2 regions of the Pseudomonas sp. ASL8 genome follow, and region 1 is predicted to be linked to the other one. Evidence: predicted binding sites of a transcription regulator. Region 1 holds the regulator's gene; the other holds the start of a gene.
The links. Region 1 encodes sigma-54, which starts transcription at its own class of promoters, with help from an activator protein. Its sites were predicted from a motif close to ANTGGCATNNANNTTGCTNT; they were not measured.

Region 1 (8,912 bases):
GCTTTGTCCGGCAACACGCCCACGGGATTACTCAGGCTCGCGGCGGCGAAGGCGCGGCTCGCGAGTTTTGCGAGTTGATCCTTAGTGCTCAAGGCAGCCTTGAAGCGGCCCACGCCGCCTACTTATAGAAGTCATTTATGCTGAGTAAAAAGATTCGCCGGTTTTTGATTCTGGGTGTGCTTGCGCTGATGCTGGCGGCGGCAGGCTACTGGAACATCAGCCCTGAAACCTTTCTGGAGCAGCGGGCTGCACCTGTTGACGCGGCCACCATCGATTTTTATGCGATGAATGCTCACAGCGTGCAGTTCCTCCCGGACGGCAAGCTTCAATACGACATGACCGCCGACAAGGTCGAGCATGTGCAGATTTCCGACATCACCCTGCTGACCAATCCGGACCTGCAACTGTATCGCGGCGCCCTCTTCCCTTGGCATGTCCAGAGCAAGAAGGGAGAAGTCTCGCCCGGCGGCACGGAGGTCGAGCTCATCGATTCGGTACGTATCGCACGCACTGACGAAAAAAACCGGACAACGATTATTACCAGCAGTCGAATGACTGTATTCCCACAGAAGCAATATGCGCAGACCGAGCAAGCCGTTAGAATCGATGGTTTCGGCGGTGTATCCACTGGCACGGGTATGAAAGCGTATTTGAACGACGGCAGGATGCACCTGCTGTCCAACGTAAGAGGACAGTATGAGGCTCGTTAAAACCCTCCCTTTTTTGCTCGGTTTGGGCGCAGCACTGGGAAGCGTGAGCGCCTGGGCTCTGCCGACGGACCGCGATCAGCCTATTCATATTCAGTCTGACGATGCGCAACTCGATGACAAGCAGGGCATTGCCACCTACAAAGGCAATGTCATCATCACCCAAGGCTCGATGAAGATCACCGGCAACACCGTGACCATCACCCGGACACCAACCGGTGAAGTCGACGTATTCACCGCCGTCGGCAATCTTGCTTACTACGAACAGAAACCTGCCGTCGACAAGCCTATCGTTCAAGCGTACGGCGTGACCATCCAGTACTTCGCCGCCCTCGACCGGATCATCCTGATCGACAAGGCCAAGGTCATCAACGACGGCAATACGTCCGAAGGCGAGAAAATCGTCTATGACACGGTGAAACAGATCGTCAATGCCGGCCGCGCCAACGGCGCCAAGGTGACGGCACCACGTCCGCGAATCGACATGGTCATCCAGCCGAAAAACAAACCTGCACCGCAGAAGGCTCCGTAATGGCGACGCTTAAAGCCCAGCATCTGGCTAAAAGCTATAAGGGTCGTCAGGTTGTGCGTGATGTCAGCCTGTCGATCGAGAGCGGGCAGATCGTGGGACTGCTGGGCCCTAACGGCGCGGGCAAAACCACCTGTTTCTACATGATCGTAGGGTTGGTCCAGGCCGATCAGGGCCGCGTCTTGATCGACGATCAAGACGTCAGCCATCAACCCATGCACGGTCGCGCACGCGCCGGGATCGGCTACCTGCCGCAGGAAGCCTCGATTTTCCGCAAGCTGTCGGTTGCCGATAACATCATGGCGATCCTCGAGACCCGCAAGGAACTCGACCGCACGGCACGTCGCAAGGAGCTGGAAAGCCTGCTGCAGGAGTTCCACATCAGCCACATACGCGACAACCTGGGCATGAGCCTGTCCGGTGGTGAACGCCGCCGTGTGGAAATCGCTCGCGCCTTGGCGACTTCGCCAAAATTCATCCTGCTTGATGAACCGTTTGCCGGTGTCGACCCCATTTCCGTCGGCGACATCAAGCAAATTATTTATCACTTGAAAGCCAAGGGCATCGGCGTACTGATCACCGATCACAACGTACGTGACACCCTGGATATTTGTGAAACAGCTTACATCGTCAACGACGGGCAACTGATCGCTGAGGGTGATTCAGAAACCATTCTGGCTAACCAACTGGTTAAAGAGGTTTACCTCGGCCATGAATTCCGCCTGTAAGTTCTGCGGTGTTTCGCTCTTCATCGGCGACGGACGCTAGGGTGCAGTGCTAACAAGAACATTAATTGTCATCACACCCTAGGCAAACACTTAGGTTTCAGGCATATAATTTGCTTAAGCTGGCGCTTCGGCGCCCTGTAGTGGATGGCGCATGTGCGCCGGCGAATAAGGTGTTAAGCCCCTGCCATGAAACCATCGCTAGTCCTGAGAATGGGCCAGCAGCTGACGATGACACCGCAGCTGCAACAGGCCATCCGCCTCCTCCAATTGTCGACCCTGGACCTTCAACAGGAAATCCAGGAAGCGTTGGAGTCGAACCCTATGCTGGAACGCCAGGAAGAAGGCGACGACTTCGACAATGCCGATCCGCTGGCCGACAACATAGAGAAACCCAATCCTGACGTGCAGGAACCCACCTACCAGGAGCCCGCCCCGACGGTGGACAACCTGGAAGAAGGCGACTGGAACGACCGCATCCCCAGCGAGCTGCCCGTTGATACCGCTTGGGATGACGTGTATCAGACCAGTGCCAGCAGCCTGCCCAGCAGCAACAACGATGATGACGAATGGGACTTCACCACTCGCACATCGGCCGGCGAGAGCCTGCAAAGCCATCTGCTGTGGCAATTGAATCTGGCACCCATGTCCGATACTGATCGATTGATCGCTGTCACGCTGATCGACTGCATCAACAATCAGGGCTACCTGGACGAGTCGCTTGAGGAAATCCTCGATGCCTTTGATCCGGAAATGGATGTCGAACTGGATGAAATCGAAGCGGTACTGCACCGTATCCAGCAATTCGAACCCGCAGGTATCGGCGCTCGCAACCTGAGCGAATGCCTGTCGCTGCAATTGCGTCAGCTCCCCGCGAAAACGCGCTGGCTGGCCGAAGCACAACGCTTGGTCGGAGACTTCATCGACCTGCTTGGCAGCCGCGACTACGCTCAGCTGATGCGGCGCATGAAGCTCAAGGAAGACGAGCTGCGCCAGGTCATTGAACTGGTGCAAAGCCTTAACCCGCGCCCCGGCTCGCAAATCGAGTCCAGTGAGGCCGAATACGTCGTGCCCGACGTGATCGTGCGCAAAGACAATGAACGCTGGCTGGTAGAGCTCAATCAAGAGTCCGTGCCCCGCCTGCGGGTCAACCCGCAATACGCAGGGTTTGTCCGCAGGGCCGACACCAGCGCTGACAACACCTTCATGCGCAATCAGTTGCAGGAGGCCCGCTGGTTCATCAAGAGCCTGCAGAGCCGCAACGAAACGCTGATGAAAGTGGCCACACAGATCGTCGAGCACCAGCGCGGCTTCCTTGAGTATGGCGACGAAGCCATGAAACCCTTGGTTCTGCATGACATCGCCGAAGCGGTAGGCATGCACGAATCGACGATTTCACGGGTAACCACGCAAAAATTCATGCATACCCCGCGCGGTATTTACGAACTGAAATATTTCTTTTCCAGTCACGTAAGCACCTCGGAGGGCGGAGAGTGTTCGTCCACAGCCATCCGCGCGATCATCAAAAAACTGGTTGCCGCGGAAAATCAGAAAAAGCCGTTGAGTGACAGCAAGATCGCTGGTTTACTGGAGGCACAAGGCATTCAGGTAGCCCGACGCACTGTCGCTAAATACCGCGAATCACTTGGGATAGCACCGTCAAGCGAACGCAAGCGATTGATGTAAGGGTGGCCGTACGCCGTAGCGTTCCAGTGGTAGGCATTCAGGCCTGCCTCTTTATGTACTGGCAACGAAGGAGACGCTGTATGCAAGTCAACATCAGTGGACACCAATTGGAAGTGACCAAGCCCCTGCGCGAATACATCGAGCTCAAACTCAAGAAGCTCGAAGGGCACTTTGACAAGATTACCAATGTGCAGGTCACGATGGCGGTCGAGAAACTGAAACAGAAAATCGAAGCCACGCTGCACATCCACGGTGGAGAGGTGGTCGCTAACGCAGAACATGACGACATGTATGCGGCAATCGACCTACTCACTGACAAGCTGGACCGACAATTGCTCAAGCATAAGGAAAAGCAGCAGAACATCCTAAAGGGTGCGACAGCTCGCTAACACCCACAACCCATGATCCGACTTGAAAATATCCTGACTGCCGGCCGTTCACTTGTGAACGTGCCGAGCAGCAGTAAAAAAAATGTTCTTGAGCAAATTGCCAAGCTGATCGGCCGTGAAACGGAGCTCGATTCGGATTTGGTACTCACGAGTCTTATCGCCCGCGAAAAACTCGGCTCGACCGGCTTCGGTAATGGCATCGCTATTCCGCATTGCCGGCTGACGGGCTGTCCGATGCCCATCAGCGCCCTTTTACACCTCGACACCCCCGTAGACTTTGACGCCATCGACGGCAGGCCTGTGGACCTGCTTTTTGTGCTTCTGGTCCCGGAAGCTGCCACCGATGAACACCTGGAGCTGCTGCGCCAGATCGCCAGCATGCTCGACCGCGCCGATGTGCGCGACCGCCTACGCAGTGCCCAAAGCGATGAAGCGCTTTATCAGGTGGTACTGGACGTGCAGAACGGCCACTGATGATGCGCATGATCATCGTCAGCGGCCGATCCGGCTCCGGCAAGAGCACCGCGCTGGATGTACTGGAAGACAACGGTTTCTATTGCATCGACAACCTGCCTGCGGGCCTGCTCCCGGAGCTGGCCGAACGTGCCCTGATTCATACTGAGCTGGCTCAGCCGCTGGTCGCAGTCTCCATCGACGCGCGCAACCTGCCGAGCCATCTGTCGCGCTTTCCCGAATTGCTGGAAGAGGTCCGCAGCCGCCACATCCAGTGCGATGTGCTGTACCTCGACGCCGATGAAGAAACCCTGCTCAAACGTTTCTCTGAAACCCGTCGTCGCCACCCCCTGAGCAGCGCCAACCGCTCGCTTGCCGAAGCGATACGTGACGAGAGCAACTTGCTTGGGCCGATCATCGATCTGGCCGACCTGAAAATCAACACCACGCACCTGAACCTCTATCAGCTCCGTGACATGCTTAAACTGCGCCTGCTGAACAAGCCGGAGCCGGGCACTGCGTTTCTGGTTGAATCGTTTGGTTTCAAGCGTGGCATGCCAGTAGATGCTGACCTGGTATTCGATGTGCGCTGCCTGCCCAACCCCTACTGGAAGCCGGAGCTGCGCGAACTGTCCGGGCTCGACCAGCCCGTGGCCGATTATTTGGCGGCACAGCCGGATGTCGAAGAAATGTTCCAGGACATCTACACCTACTTGAACAAATGGTTGCCGCGCTTTGCGGCCAGCAACCGCGCCTACGTGACTATTGCCATTGGCTGCACCGGCGGACACCACCGATCCGTCTACCTGACCGAGCGCCTGGGTCAGGTCTTGCAACAATCTCTCAAGAACGTTCAGGTCCGCCACCGCGACCTCAGCTGAAAGGACCTTCATCGCGATGCCCGTTCGTCAAATCACCATCATCAACAAGCTTGGCTTGCACGCGCGCGCCGCCGCTAAATTCGTCGGCGTCGCCGGAAGATTCCCCTGCCAGATCAGAGTAGGTCGCGCGCCCGACAGCATGGTCGACGGCAAAAGCATCATGGCCGTAATGATGCTGGCTGCAGGCAAAGGCACCGACATCCACCTGCACACAGAAGGTGAAGACGAGCAGGCAGCACTCGAAGGCTTGATCGAGTTGATCAACAACCGGTTTGATGAAGGCGAGTGACCGTATCAGTAAGCGATGAACCAAAGTGACTTATTCGCAGACAAGTCAGCGCCCACCTCGACCGAGTTTGCTGTGTGACAGTGCAACGTATTGAGGCCGCTCGTACATCAAGGCGTTTCATGCGGGGAGCATGAAGCGCCTTTTTTAATGCAGATCAGCTACCCGCAACCGTCATGCGTTCGATCAGCACAGAGCCTGTGCGGATATTGCTGCGCAGTTCGAGATCGCTGCCGACCGCGACGATCTGTTTGAACATGTCACGCAGGTTGCCGGCAATGGTGACTTCCTGAACCGGGAACTGGATTTCGCCGTTCTCGACCCAAAAGCCTGCCGCGCCACGAGAGTAGTCGCCGGTGACCATATTCAAACCACTGCCCATCAACTCAGTGACCAGCAAGCCGCGGCCCATGCGACGCAGCAGCGCTGTCTGATCTTCCACACCGTGGGTGACGAACAGGTTATGCACGCCGCCTGAGTTAGCGGTGCTCGGCAGACCCAGCTTGCGGCCTGAGTAAGTGCCCAGAACGTAGGACACTAAATCGCCGTTCTCCACGAAGGGCTTGGCATAGGTTGCCAGGCCGTCACCGTCGAACGCCGAGCTGCCCATGGCACGCATCAGGTGCGGCCGTTCGTCGAGGGTCAGCCATTCAGGGAACAGGCGCTGCCCCATCGCTCCTTCCAGAAAGGATGATTTACGGTACAGATTGCCACCGGAAATGGCGGACAGAAGATGACCGAACAAACTGCCCGCCAATTCCGCAGCGAACAACACCGGAACTTCACACGTCGGTACAGGACGCGCACCCAAGCGGCTGGCCGCGCGCTGTGCCGCACGACGACCAATGCTTTGCGCGTCCGCCAACAACTCGCCCTGGCGACTCACGTCGTACCAGTAGTCGCGCTGCATCTGCCCTTCGCCCTCGGCGATCATCACGCAGCTCAAGCTGTGGCGCGTCGAGGCAGAGCCGCCAACAAAACCGTGGCTGTTGCCATACACGCGACACCCTTGATGGGTGTTGAGCGTGGTGCCGTCGGCATTCTTGATCCGGCTGTCGGCATCGAACGCCGCCGCTTCACAGATCAAGGCACGCTCAATGGCTTGTTCCGGGGTGATATCCCACGCGTGGAACAGATCGAAGTCTGGCTGTTCTTTAGCCATCAGCGCAGCGTCGGCGAGGCCGGAGCATTCATCTTCGGAGGTGTGTTTGGCAATCGCCAACGCAGCCGCTACGGTTTCGCGAATGGCGTCAGCGCCGCTGGCGGAGGTACTGGCCGAGCCTTTGCGCTGACCGACATACAGGGTGATACCAAAGCCCTGGTCGCGGTTGAACTCGACGGTTTCCACTTCACGCTGGCGAACCGTGGTCGACAAGCCCTGCTCCAGGGACACCGCCACTTCACAGGCGCTTGCGCCCTGACGCTTGGCTTCGGCGATGATTTGCTCAACCTGTTCTTGCAGTGCAGGCAAGGCTTGCGGGCCTACGCTTTGAGCTGTACTCATGACTTTCTCCATCAAATTCTGCTTTCGGCACAGGCCGAATACCGACCGGGCCGGACAAGTGGCCCCTGACTGGTTATCATGGCGGCGTTTATTAGCGGACTGCCCCCATGGTTGATTCTTACGACGACTCCCTCGATGAGGGTAAAAGCAAAACTCAGGTCAAACGCGAGCTTCATGCTCTGGTTGACCTTGGCGAGCGCCTGACAACACTCAAGCCTGACTTGCTGGCGAAACTGCCCTTGACCGACGCGTTGCGCCGGGCCTTGGCCGAAGCGCCCAAGCACACCGCAAACATTGCGCGTAAACGGCATATCCTGTTCATCGGCAAGCTGATGCGCGATCAAGACCTGGACGCCATTTTGGTGTTGCTTGATCAACTTGATGCCTCCACTCGCCAATACAACGAACGTTTTCACGGTCTGGAACGCTGGCGTGATCGCTTGATCACAGGCACCGACGACGTAGTCGAGAAGTTTGTCGGCGACTATCCGGAAGCGGATCGTCAGCAACTGCGTTCGCTTATACGCCAGGCCCAGCATGAACTTGCCCAAAGCAAGCCACCTGCTGCCAGCCGCAAACTGTTCAAGTACATCCGCGACCTGGACGACATGAAGCGCGGCCTGCGCTAGTGTTCAAGCACCGAATGAGTCGCACCCTGCGATTCATTCGGTGCAGTCTTTCAGGAACCCGTACCGCCTACCGTGATCGCATCGATCTTCAAGGTCGGCTGACCGACGCCTACTGGCACTGACTGACCGTCTTTGCCGCAAGTGCCCACGCCGCTGTCCAGCGCTAGGTCGTTACCGACCATCGACACCCGACTCATGGCTTCAGGCCCGTTACCGATCAAGGTCGCCCCTTTGACCGGCGCAGTGATTTTGCCGTCTTCGATCAAATAGGCCTCACTGGTCGAAAACACGAATTTGCCGCTGGTGATATCCACCTGACCGCCGCCAAGGTTGGCGCAGTAGATGCCCCTCTTCACCGACGCGATGATTTCCTCAGGATCGCTTTGCCCAGCCAGCATGTAAGTGTTGGTCATGCGGGGCATCGGCAGGTGCGCATAGGACTCGCGACGACCGTTACCGGTACGCGCCACACCCATCAATCGAGCGTTGAGCTTGTCCTGCATGTAACCCTTGAGCACGCCGTTTTCGATCAGCGTGGTGCAGTGGGTCGGCGTGCCTTCATCGTCCACCGTCAACGAACCTCGACGACCGGCCAACGTGCCGTCATCGACAATCGTGCACAGCTTGGACGCCACCATTTCACCCATTCGCCCGCTATATGCCGAGCTGCCTTTGCGGTTGAAATCGCCTTCAAGGCCATGGCCGACCGCTTCGTGCAGCAGTACGCCGGACCAACCGGAACCAAGCACCACCGGCAACGTGCCGGCAGGTGCGGGGATCGCTTCAAGATTCACCAGCGCCTGACGTAACGCTTCACGGGCATAACCCATGGCACGGTCCTCCGTCAGGAAATACCGGTAATCGGTGCGCCCGCCACCGCCATGCCCGCCTCGTTCGCGTCGGCCATTCTGCTCGACGATGACGCTGACATTAAAACGTACCAGCGGACGCACATCCGCCGCCAGGCTGCCATCGGTGGACGCGATCAGAATCCGCTCCCACACCCCGGCCATGCTGACCGTGACCTGCTGAATACGTGCATCCAATGCTCGCGTGGCAACGTCGATGCGCTTGAGCAGCTCGACCTTTTCCGCGCGCGTCATCACGTCCAGCGGGTTGTCCG
Region 2 (8,912 bases), 1.1 Mb from region 1:
CGTATTGGCGCAGGCGCTTATGCTGACTATGACCGCACATAGAAGAGACACATGCGGCAGTCGATGTGAATTCGACATGGGTAGACCTCTGGCTGATTCGGCGACGTGATAAAGCCAGAGAGTTAACGCGACAGGTTGTGTTTAACGCCAGAAGCCAATTGTTAGAAAATATCAGGCATAAAAAAGGCCTCCCGAAGGAGGCCTCTATTACGTCGATGCGGCTGACGTAACTGGATTAGCAGCTGTAGTACAGCTCGTATTCCAGTGGGTGTACGAAGGTGCGTACTTTGATTTCTTCTTCGCTTTTCAGAGCGATGTAAGCGTCGATGAAGTCATCGCTGAATACGCCGCCTTTGGTCAGGAACGCACGACCTTTGTCCAGCTCTTCCAGGGCTTCTTTCAAGCTGCCGCAAACTTGTGGGATCTCTTTCGCCTCTTCAGGCGGCAGGTCGTACAGGTTTTTGTCAGCAGCGTCGCCTGGGTGGATTTTGTTCTGGATGCCGTCCAGGCCAGCCATCAACAGTGCAGCGAAGCCCAGGTACGGGTTAGCTGCTGGATCCGGGAAGCGAGCTTCGATACGGCGAGCTTTAGGGCTGGACACGTAAGGAATACGGATCGAAGCGGAACGGTTGCGAGCCGAGTAGGCCAGCATTACCGGTGCTTCGAAACCTGGGACCAGACGCTTGTAGGAGTTGGTCGACGGGTTGGTGAAGCCGTTCAGTGCTTTACCGTGCTTGATGATGCCGCCGATGAAGAACAGGGCGGTATCGGACAGGCCGGCATAGCCTTCGCCTGCGAAGGTGTTCTTGCCATCTTTGGAGATGGACATGTGTACGTGCATACCTGAACCGTTGTCGCCATACAGAGGCTTAGGCATGAAGGTAGCGGTACGGCCGTAGGCATCGGCTACGTTGTGTACGCAGTATTTCAGGGTCTGAACTTCATCAGCCTTGGCAACCAGGGTGTTGAATTTCACGCCGATTTCGTTCTGACCGGCAGTCGCCACTTCGTGGTGGTGAACTTCGATGACCAGGCCCATTTCTTCCATGGCATTACACATGGAGGTACGGATTTCGTGGTCGTGGTCGAACGGTGGAACCGGGAAGTAGCCGCCTTTGATACCTGGACGGTGGCCACGGTTGCCGCCTTCGACGTCCTGGTCGGACATCCAGGAGCCTTGTTCGGAGAAGATCTTGAACATGGAGCCGGAGATGTCGGACTTGAACTTCACTTCGTCGAAGATGAAGAATTCTGGTTCTGGACCAACGAAAACAGTGTCGCCGATGCCAGTGGACTTCAGGTATTCCTCGGCGCGGCGGGCAATGGCGCGTGGGTCGCGGTCATAGCCTTGCATGGTCGAAGGTTCGATGATGTCGCAAACCAGGATGATGGTTGGCTCTTCGGTGAACGGGTCGAGCACGGCAGTGCTGTCGTCAGGCATAAGGATCATGTCGGACGCTTCGATGCCTTTCCAGCCAGCAATGGAGGAACCGTCAAACATTTTGCCGATTTCAAAGAAATCTTCATCCAGCGCATCGCGAGCCGGCATGGTCACGTGGTGCTGAGTGCCTTTGGTATCAGTGAAGCGCAGATCAATCCATTTAACGTCATGATCTTTGATGAGTTGAACCGACTTCGACATGGTGTCCTCCGGGTGGCTTCGGGCCACGTAGTGGTTTGGCCCTTAGAATTTGGGTGATGCCGGCGCGAATACTCTGCCAAGGCAACCTGCCTCACAAGGGAGCAAATTGCATGCCAGTGCCCCGACTTGGGTTTTTCGCGCCAAACGCAGGCATTGCGCGCATTAAAGCTGATAAATCGAAAATTAGATGCACCGATATGATGCGCATTGCCGGGCAGACGGTCTTTTTTGGTGCGTGCAATATTGACTGTACGATAACTGGTTAAACCTTGAACAATTTCCGCTATAATCCTGCCCCCTCTTTTTCGGCTGGCACCTCGCGCGTTTTTTACATGAAACTAATCGTAAAAGTCTTCCCCGAAATCACTATCAAAAGCCGGCCGGTGCGTAAGCGTTTCATCCGCCAGTTGGCCAAAAACATCCGTACCGTGCTCCGTGATCTGGACCCGGCATTGGTGGTGGGAGGCGTGTGGGACAACCTTGAGGTTGAAACCAGGGTTAGCGAGCCGAAAGCCTTGCAGGAGATGATCGAGCGCCTGAGCTGCATGCCGGGCATCGCCCATTTTTTGCAGGTCAATGAATACCCGCTGGGCGATATGGACGACATCGTCGCCAAGTGTAAAGAGCACGTCGGCGCATCGCTGGCCGGCAAAATGTTTTCGGTGCGCTGCAAGCGTGCCGGCAAACACAGTTTCAGCTCCATGGATGTCGAGAAATACGTCGGTAGCCAGCTTCGTCAGCAGTGCGGCGCTGCCGGAATTTCCCTGAAAGCACCCGAAATCGAAGTGCGCATGGAAATTCGCGACCAACGGTTGTTTGTGATTCACGGTCAGCACAACAGCATCGGCGGTTATCCGCTGGGTGCGCTTGAGCAGACGCTGGTGCTGATGTCCGGCGGTTTCGATTCGACTGTCGCGGCCTACCAGATCATGCGCCGTGGGCTGATGAGCCACTTCTGCTTCTTCAATCTCGGTGGTCGCGCCCACGAATTGGGGGTGATGGAAGTCGCCCATTTCCTGTGGAAGAAGTACGGTAGCTCGCAACGCGTGCTATTTGTCAGCGTCCCGTTTGAAGAAGTACTGGGAGAAATTCTCGGTAAAGTCGATAACAGTCATATGGGCGTGGTGTTGAAGCGTATGATGTTGCGCGCAGCAACCCGTATTGCTGATCGGCTCGAGATTGATGTGCTGGTAACAGGCGAGGCGATCTCACAGGTCTCCAGCCAGACCCTGCCCAATCTGTCGCTGATCGATTCGGTCACGGAAAAGCTGGTTTTGCGTCCACTGATCGCCAGCCACAAGCAGGACATCATCGATCAGGCTTACGATATAGGCACTGCCGATTTCGCCAAGCACATGCCCGAGTATTGTGGGGTGATTTCGGTCAACCCCAAGACCCACGCCAAGCGCAACCGCGTGGAGTATGAAGAACAGCAGTTTGATATGGCGGTACTCGAGCGTGCGCTCGAACAAGCCAAGCTGGTGCCGATCGATCGCGTTATCGACGAATTGGGCCAGGACATTGAAATCGAGGAAGTCAGTGAAGCACTGGCCGGTCAGGTCATCGTCGACATCCGTCATCCGGATGCTCAGCATGACGAACCGCTGGAGTTGCCTGGCATTGAAATACAGACGCTGCCGTTCTATGCATTGAACAGCCGCTTCAAGGAACTGGATGAAACTCGCCAGTACCTGTTGTATTGCGACAAAGGCGTGATGAGTCGCCTGCATGCCCACCATTTGCTCAGTGAGGGGCATGCCAATGTGCGCGTTTATCGACCGAGCTAAGTGCCCGGGGCTGTTTGCCTGTGGCTTGCGTCACCGGCCCCCCGACGCCAGTCGTCAAGCCGTCATGGCTTTCGCCGACTCTACTGTTAATAGCTGCCTACAATAGGTAGCTGACCGAATCCTCTGATCGAGATACACAAGTGATCGAAAATCTACGTAACATCGCCATCATTGCTCACGTTGACCATGGTAAAACCACCTTGGTAGACAAACTCTTGCGTCAATCCGGCACTCTGGAGCGCAACGAGCTCAACGACGAGCGCGTGATGGACTCCAACGACCAGGAGAAAGAACGCGGTATTACCATTCTTGCCAAGAACACCGCTATCAACTGGAACGGCTACCACATCAACATCGTGGATACCCCGGGCCACGCCGACTTCGGCGGCGAAGTTGAACGCGTAATGTCGATGGTTGACTCCGTTCTGCTGCTGGTTGACGCTCAAGACGGCCCTATGCCGCAAACCCGTTTCGTGACCAAGAAGGCTTTCGAAGCCGGCCTGCGTCCGATCGTCGTGATCAACAAGGTTGACCGTCCAGGCGCACGTCCGGACTGGGTTCTGGACCAGATCTTCGACCTGTTCGACAACCTGGGTGCTACTGAAGAGCAGCTGGACTTCCACGTCGTTTACGCGTCTGCACTGAACGGTATTGCCGGTCTGTCGCACACCGATATGGCTGAAGACATGACCCCGCTGTACCAGGCCATCGTCGACCACGTACCGGCTCCAAAAGTCGACCGTGACGGTCCGTTCCAGATGCAAATCTCCGCTCTGGACTACAACAGCTTCCTGGGCGTCATCGGTGTTGGCCGTATCGCTCGTGGTCGCGTCAAGCCGAACACTCAGGTTGTGGCTATCGACATCGACGGCAAGCGCCGTAACGGTCGTATCCTCAAGCTGATGGGTCACCACGGTCTGCACCGTATCGACGTTGACGAAGCAGCTGCCGGCGACATCGTCTGCATCAGCGGCTTCGACCAGCTGTTCATCTCCGACACTCTGTGCGACCCACTGAACGTCGAAGCGATGAAGCCGCTGACCGTTGACGAACCAACCGTTTCCATGACTTTCCAGGTAAACGATTCGCCTTTCTGCGGTAAAGAAGGCAAGTTCGTCACCAGCCGTAACATCAAGGAACGTCTGGACAAAGAATTGCTGTTCAACGTTGCTCTGCGCGTTGAAGAAGGCGACTCGGCTGACAAGTTCAAAGTCTCCGGCCGTGGTGAGCTGCACCTCTCGGTACTGATCGAAACCATGCGTCGCGAAGGCTTCGAAATGGGTGTTGGTCGTCCAGAAGTGATCATCCGTATGGTTGACGGCGTTAAGCACGAACCGTACGAAAACGTCACCATCGACCTGCCGGAAATTGCGCAAGGCGCGATCATGGAACAAATCGGTATCCGTAAAGGCGACCTGACCAACATGGTTCCGGATGGCAAAGGGCGCGTTCGCCTTGAGTACAACATCCCGGCACGTGGCTTGATCGGTTTCCGTAACGAGTTCCTGACCCTGACGTCCGGTGCCGGCATCCTGACCAGCATCTTCGACCGTTACGATGTAATGAAGTCCGGCGACATGTCCGGTCGTCAGAACGGCGTACTGGTTTCGGTTGCTACCGGTAAGGCTCTGACCTACTCGCTGGAAACTCTGCAGGCGCGTGGCAAGCTGTTCCTGGGTCACGGTGAAGACGTGTACGAAGGTCAAATCGTCGGCATCAACAGCCGTGACAACGACCTGGGCGTTAACCCAACCAAAGGCAAGAAGCTTGACAACATGCGTGCTTCCGGTAAAGACGAAACCATTGCTTTGGTTCCGCCTATCCGCTTCACTTTGGAACAAGCGCTGGAATTCGTTCAAGAAGACGAACTCTGCGAAGTAACGCCGAAGTCGATCCGTCTGCGTAAGAAAATCCTTGGCGAAAGCGAGCGTACCCGCTCTGCCAAGAAAAACGGCAACTGATTCATTAGTTAGCTGTTAAAAAAACGCCCCCGACCGCAAGGTCGGGGGCGTTTTTGTTTGTCTGGGCAATGTCAGAAAGACTGTAAGAGTGGCGCGTCAGGTTTAACGGAGTTGGCCCACTCGAACGCTAATTAGACTGTATATGACCGACACGGCTTCCCAGCGGGCAGGCGACCGGTGTTGATTAGAGGGTTGGTTTTAGCGGACTTTAAAGCAGCGCTGGCTGCAGGGGAGTGCAGCCAGCGGCAATGTAGCGACACGTGCGATCACTCAACGGCGACGATCGTGATCCCAATGTTTGCGATGACCATAGGCATGGCCACGACCGCGATGGTCGCCACGGTAATCACGACGGTCATCGCGACCACGGTAGCGGCGGTCGTCACGACCATCGTCGCGGCTTTCGTTGCCCATGTAGTTACCAAGAGCACCACCTGCGCCGCCACCGGCTGCTGCGCCGATCAGGCTGCCGGTAGTGCCGCCGACGCTGCGGCCAAGCACGTTACCGCCTGCCGCGCCCAAGCCACCACCGATAGCTGCTTCACCACGGTTGCGACGGTCTGCTCCCACTGCGCCACCTGCCGCACCGCCTAGGCCAGCGCCAATCGCTGAACCTGTGCTGCCGCCCAATTGTTGGCCGACAACCGAACCGAGTACCCCACCCAATGCACCGCCCACGCCGGCTTCAGCGGTGCCGCCAGCTGAGGCAAAACCACTGGCCAGGGAGAGAGACAACAACAGAATCGAGGAATACTTCATGTATGGAACCTCATAGGGATGACGGCGCGATCCTGAGGCCATGTCAGTATTGCTACAATCTAAATCCGACGAGTAACCCGTATTATAAGAAAACACTAACATGCTGTTTTTTAACGGGAACTTTAGTTGTAAATAGCACTCTGAGCTTACTTGGCATACATGCCGTTAGTCGCTGTATGCCATTGTTCCTTGTCAGTTTACATAATCCGTCCGTCGTCACTTGCTGTTTCCAGGCGGATAGCGATGAACTTTGACGTTGGTGTATGGCTGCCGTCACCCACGCTTTCGAGTGGCACTAACGGGTTCACTTCCGGGTAATAAGCGGCTGCTTGTCCGGCGGGAATATCGAATGCCAGCAGGGTGAAGCCTTTTACGCGGCGCTCTCGACCATCGTCCCAGATCGACACCAGGTCCGCCTTCTGCCCCGGCTTGAAGCCCAGGCGAATAATGTCGGCCTCGTTGACGAACAACACATCCCGCTGACCTTTGACCCCGCGATAACGGTCGTCCAGCCCATAAATAGTGGTGTTGTACTGATCGTGCGAGCGCATGGACTGCATGATCAGGTCGGGAATCTGGCCGGTAGAGCGTACGTTCTCATGCACCAGGTCCAGCGGCAGGACGTTGGCCTTGAAGTTGGCTCGGGCGGTGGGTGTGTTCCAGCGGCGCTCACTGGCCGCGTTGCCGAGATAGAAGCCCCCCGGATTTTTCAGGCGCTCATTGAAGTCCTTGAAGCCGGGGATGGTGTCGGCGATCAGGTCGCGAATGCGGCTGTAATCCGAGGTCAGCCACAACCAGTCCACAGGCTGCGTGCCCAAGGTCGCGGCAGCGATACCGGCGATGATTGCCGGCTCCGAACGCATCTGTCTGGACAAGGGCTGTAGCTGGCCGTTGGACGCATGGACCATGCTGAACGAATCTTCCACCGTCACCGCTTGCGGACCTTCGGCCTGGATATCGATATCTGTCCGGCCGAAGCACGGCAGGATCAGTGCTTGTGCGCCGTGAGTCAGGTGGCTGCGGTTGAGCTTGGTGCTGATCTGCACCGTCAGGTCGCAGTTGTTCAAGGCTTCAACGGTGCGTGTGCTGTCTGGTGTGGCTTGGGCGAAGTTGCCACCCAGGCCGATAAAGACCCTGGATTTGCCCGCGAGCATCGAGTGGATGGCTTCCACCACGTTATGACCCGGTGCGCGTGGGACTTTGAACTGGAAGCGTTTTTCCAGCGCATCAAGGAAGAACGCAGGTGGACGCTCATTGATGCCCATGGTCCGGTCGCCCTGCACATTACTGTGACCGCGCACTGGGCACAGGCCCGCGCCAGGCTTGCCAATGTTGCCGCGCAGCAGCATCAGGTTGGCGATTTCCTGAATGGTCGGCACCGAATGGCGATGCTGAGTGATGCCCATTGCCCAGCACATGATGACTTTCTGACCCTTGCAGTACATCTTCGCCGCTTGCTCGATATCGGCAAGGGGCAGGCCGGACTGCTCAATGATCGCTTCCCACGAGGTGTCATCGACGGTCGCCAGGTAATCAAGCACGCCGTGGGTGTGTTCGTTCAGGAAGGCGTGATCGAAGACCGATGGTGCGTTGTTGGCCTGAGCTTCGCGTTCCCATTGCAGCAGGTACTTGGCCATGCCGCGCAACAGCGCCATGTCGCCACCCAATGCAGGACGGAAGTATGCGGTGTTGGTCGGCTCCGAGCCGTTAGTGAGCATTTCCAGCGGGTGCTGCGGATGCTGGAAACGTTCCAGGCCGCGCTCTTTGAGCGGGTTGATGCACACCACTTGCGCGCCACGTTTGACGGCTTCACGCAGCGGTTCGAGCATGCGCGGGTGGTTGGTGCCAGGGTTCTGGCCAAGGACGAAAATCGCATCGGCGTGTTCGAAGTCATCGAACGTTACCGTGCCTTTGCCGACGCCAACACTTTGCGCCATGGCAACACCGCTGGCCTCGTGGCACATGTTCGAGCAGTCGGGGAAATTGTTGGTGCCGTAGGCGCGCACGAACAGTTGATACAAGTACGCTGCTTCATTGCTGGCCCGGCCCGAGGTATAGAACTCGGCCATGTCCGGGCTTGGCAGGTTGCGCAGATGCTTGCCGATCAGGGCGAACGCGTCGTCCCAACTGATCGGCGTATAACGATCGGTTTCAGCGTTGTAGCTCATCGGCTCGGTCAGGCGACCCTGGTATTCGAGCCAGTAGTCGCTTTGCTCGCGCAGGGCGCTGACGCTGTAGCGGGCGAAAAACGAGGCGTCGACACGGCGCTTGGTGGCTTCCCAGTTGACCGCTTTGGCGCCGTTCTCGCAGAACTTCACGATGCCACTTTCCGGCGAATCACCCCACGCGCAGCCTGGGCAGTCGAAACCGCCGTTCTGGTTGGTCTTGAGCATCATGCGCAGGTTCTTCAGCGCGTTATCACTGCTCAGCCAGGCCTGCGTCACACTGACCAGTGCACCCCAGCCGCCCGCCGCGCCTCTGTACGGTTTGTAGCGGGGTGTCGGGGCTTTGTCGGTTTGGTGACGAGTGCTCACGCTTGATTCTCCATCGCAGGGCTATAGACCCGCGGCGCACTGTGTTGCGGCAGGTGGATTAAATTGAGGTTGTGTCGGCGTGCCCATTGCAGGGCGAGGCCGGTGGGTGAGGACAGGCTGACCAGCGTTTGGATCCGGGCGCGCAGTACTTTCTGGATCAGTTCCAGGCTGCAGCGGCTGGTGACGATGGCAATCCCGCCAGTCAATGGAATGTTCTGGCGGGTCAACG

Region 2: glnA (glutamate--ammonia ligase) is a predicted target of sigma-54. The motif match lies at 1,741-1,760, and genes of this name have one in related genera.

The regions. Positions count from the first base shown of each region.
Region 1 is NZ_CM155278.1:2,470,199-2,479,110, reverse strand. It holds gene kdsC (3-deoxy-manno-octulosonate-8-phosphatase KdsC) at 1-128, shown strand, start outside; gene lptC (LPS export ABC transporter periplasmic protein LptC) at 138-710, shown strand; gene lptA (lipopolysaccharide transport periplasmic protein LptA) at 697-1,239, shown strand; gene lptB (LPS export ABC transporter ATP-binding protein) at 1,239-1,964, shown strand; gene AC1MEA_RS11305 (RNA polymerase factor sigma-54) at 2,151-3,647, shown strand; gene hpf (ribosome hibernation-promoting factor, HPF/YfiA family) at 3,728-4,036, shown strand; gene ptsN (PTS IIA-like nitrogen regulatory protein PtsN) at 4,049-4,510, shown strand; gene rapZ (RNase adapter RapZ) at 4,513-5,370, shown strand; gene AC1MEA_RS11285 (HPr family phosphocarrier protein) at 5,387-5,659, shown strand; gene pmbA (metalloprotease PmbA) at 5,814-7,160, opposite strand; gene yjgA (ribosome biogenesis factor YjgA) at 7,268-7,789, shown strand; gene tldD (metalloprotease TldD) at 7,840-8,912, opposite strand, start outside.
Region 2 is NZ_CM155278.1:1,405,123-1,414,034, reverse strand. It holds gene AC1MEA_RS06345 (chorismate mutase) at 1-78, opposite strand, end outside; gene glnA (glutamate--ammonia ligase) at 236-1,642, opposite strand; gene thiI (tRNA uracil 4-sulfurtransferase ThiI) at 1,975-3,429, shown strand; gene typA (translational GTPase TypA) at 3,570-5,390, shown strand; gene AC1MEA_RS06325 (glycine zipper domain-containing protein) at 5,661-6,149, opposite strand; gene AC1MEA_RS06320 (FdhF/YdeP family oxidoreductase) at 6,347-8,683, opposite strand; gene fdhD (formate dehydrogenase accessory sulfurtransferase FdhD) at 8,680-8,912, opposite strand, start outside.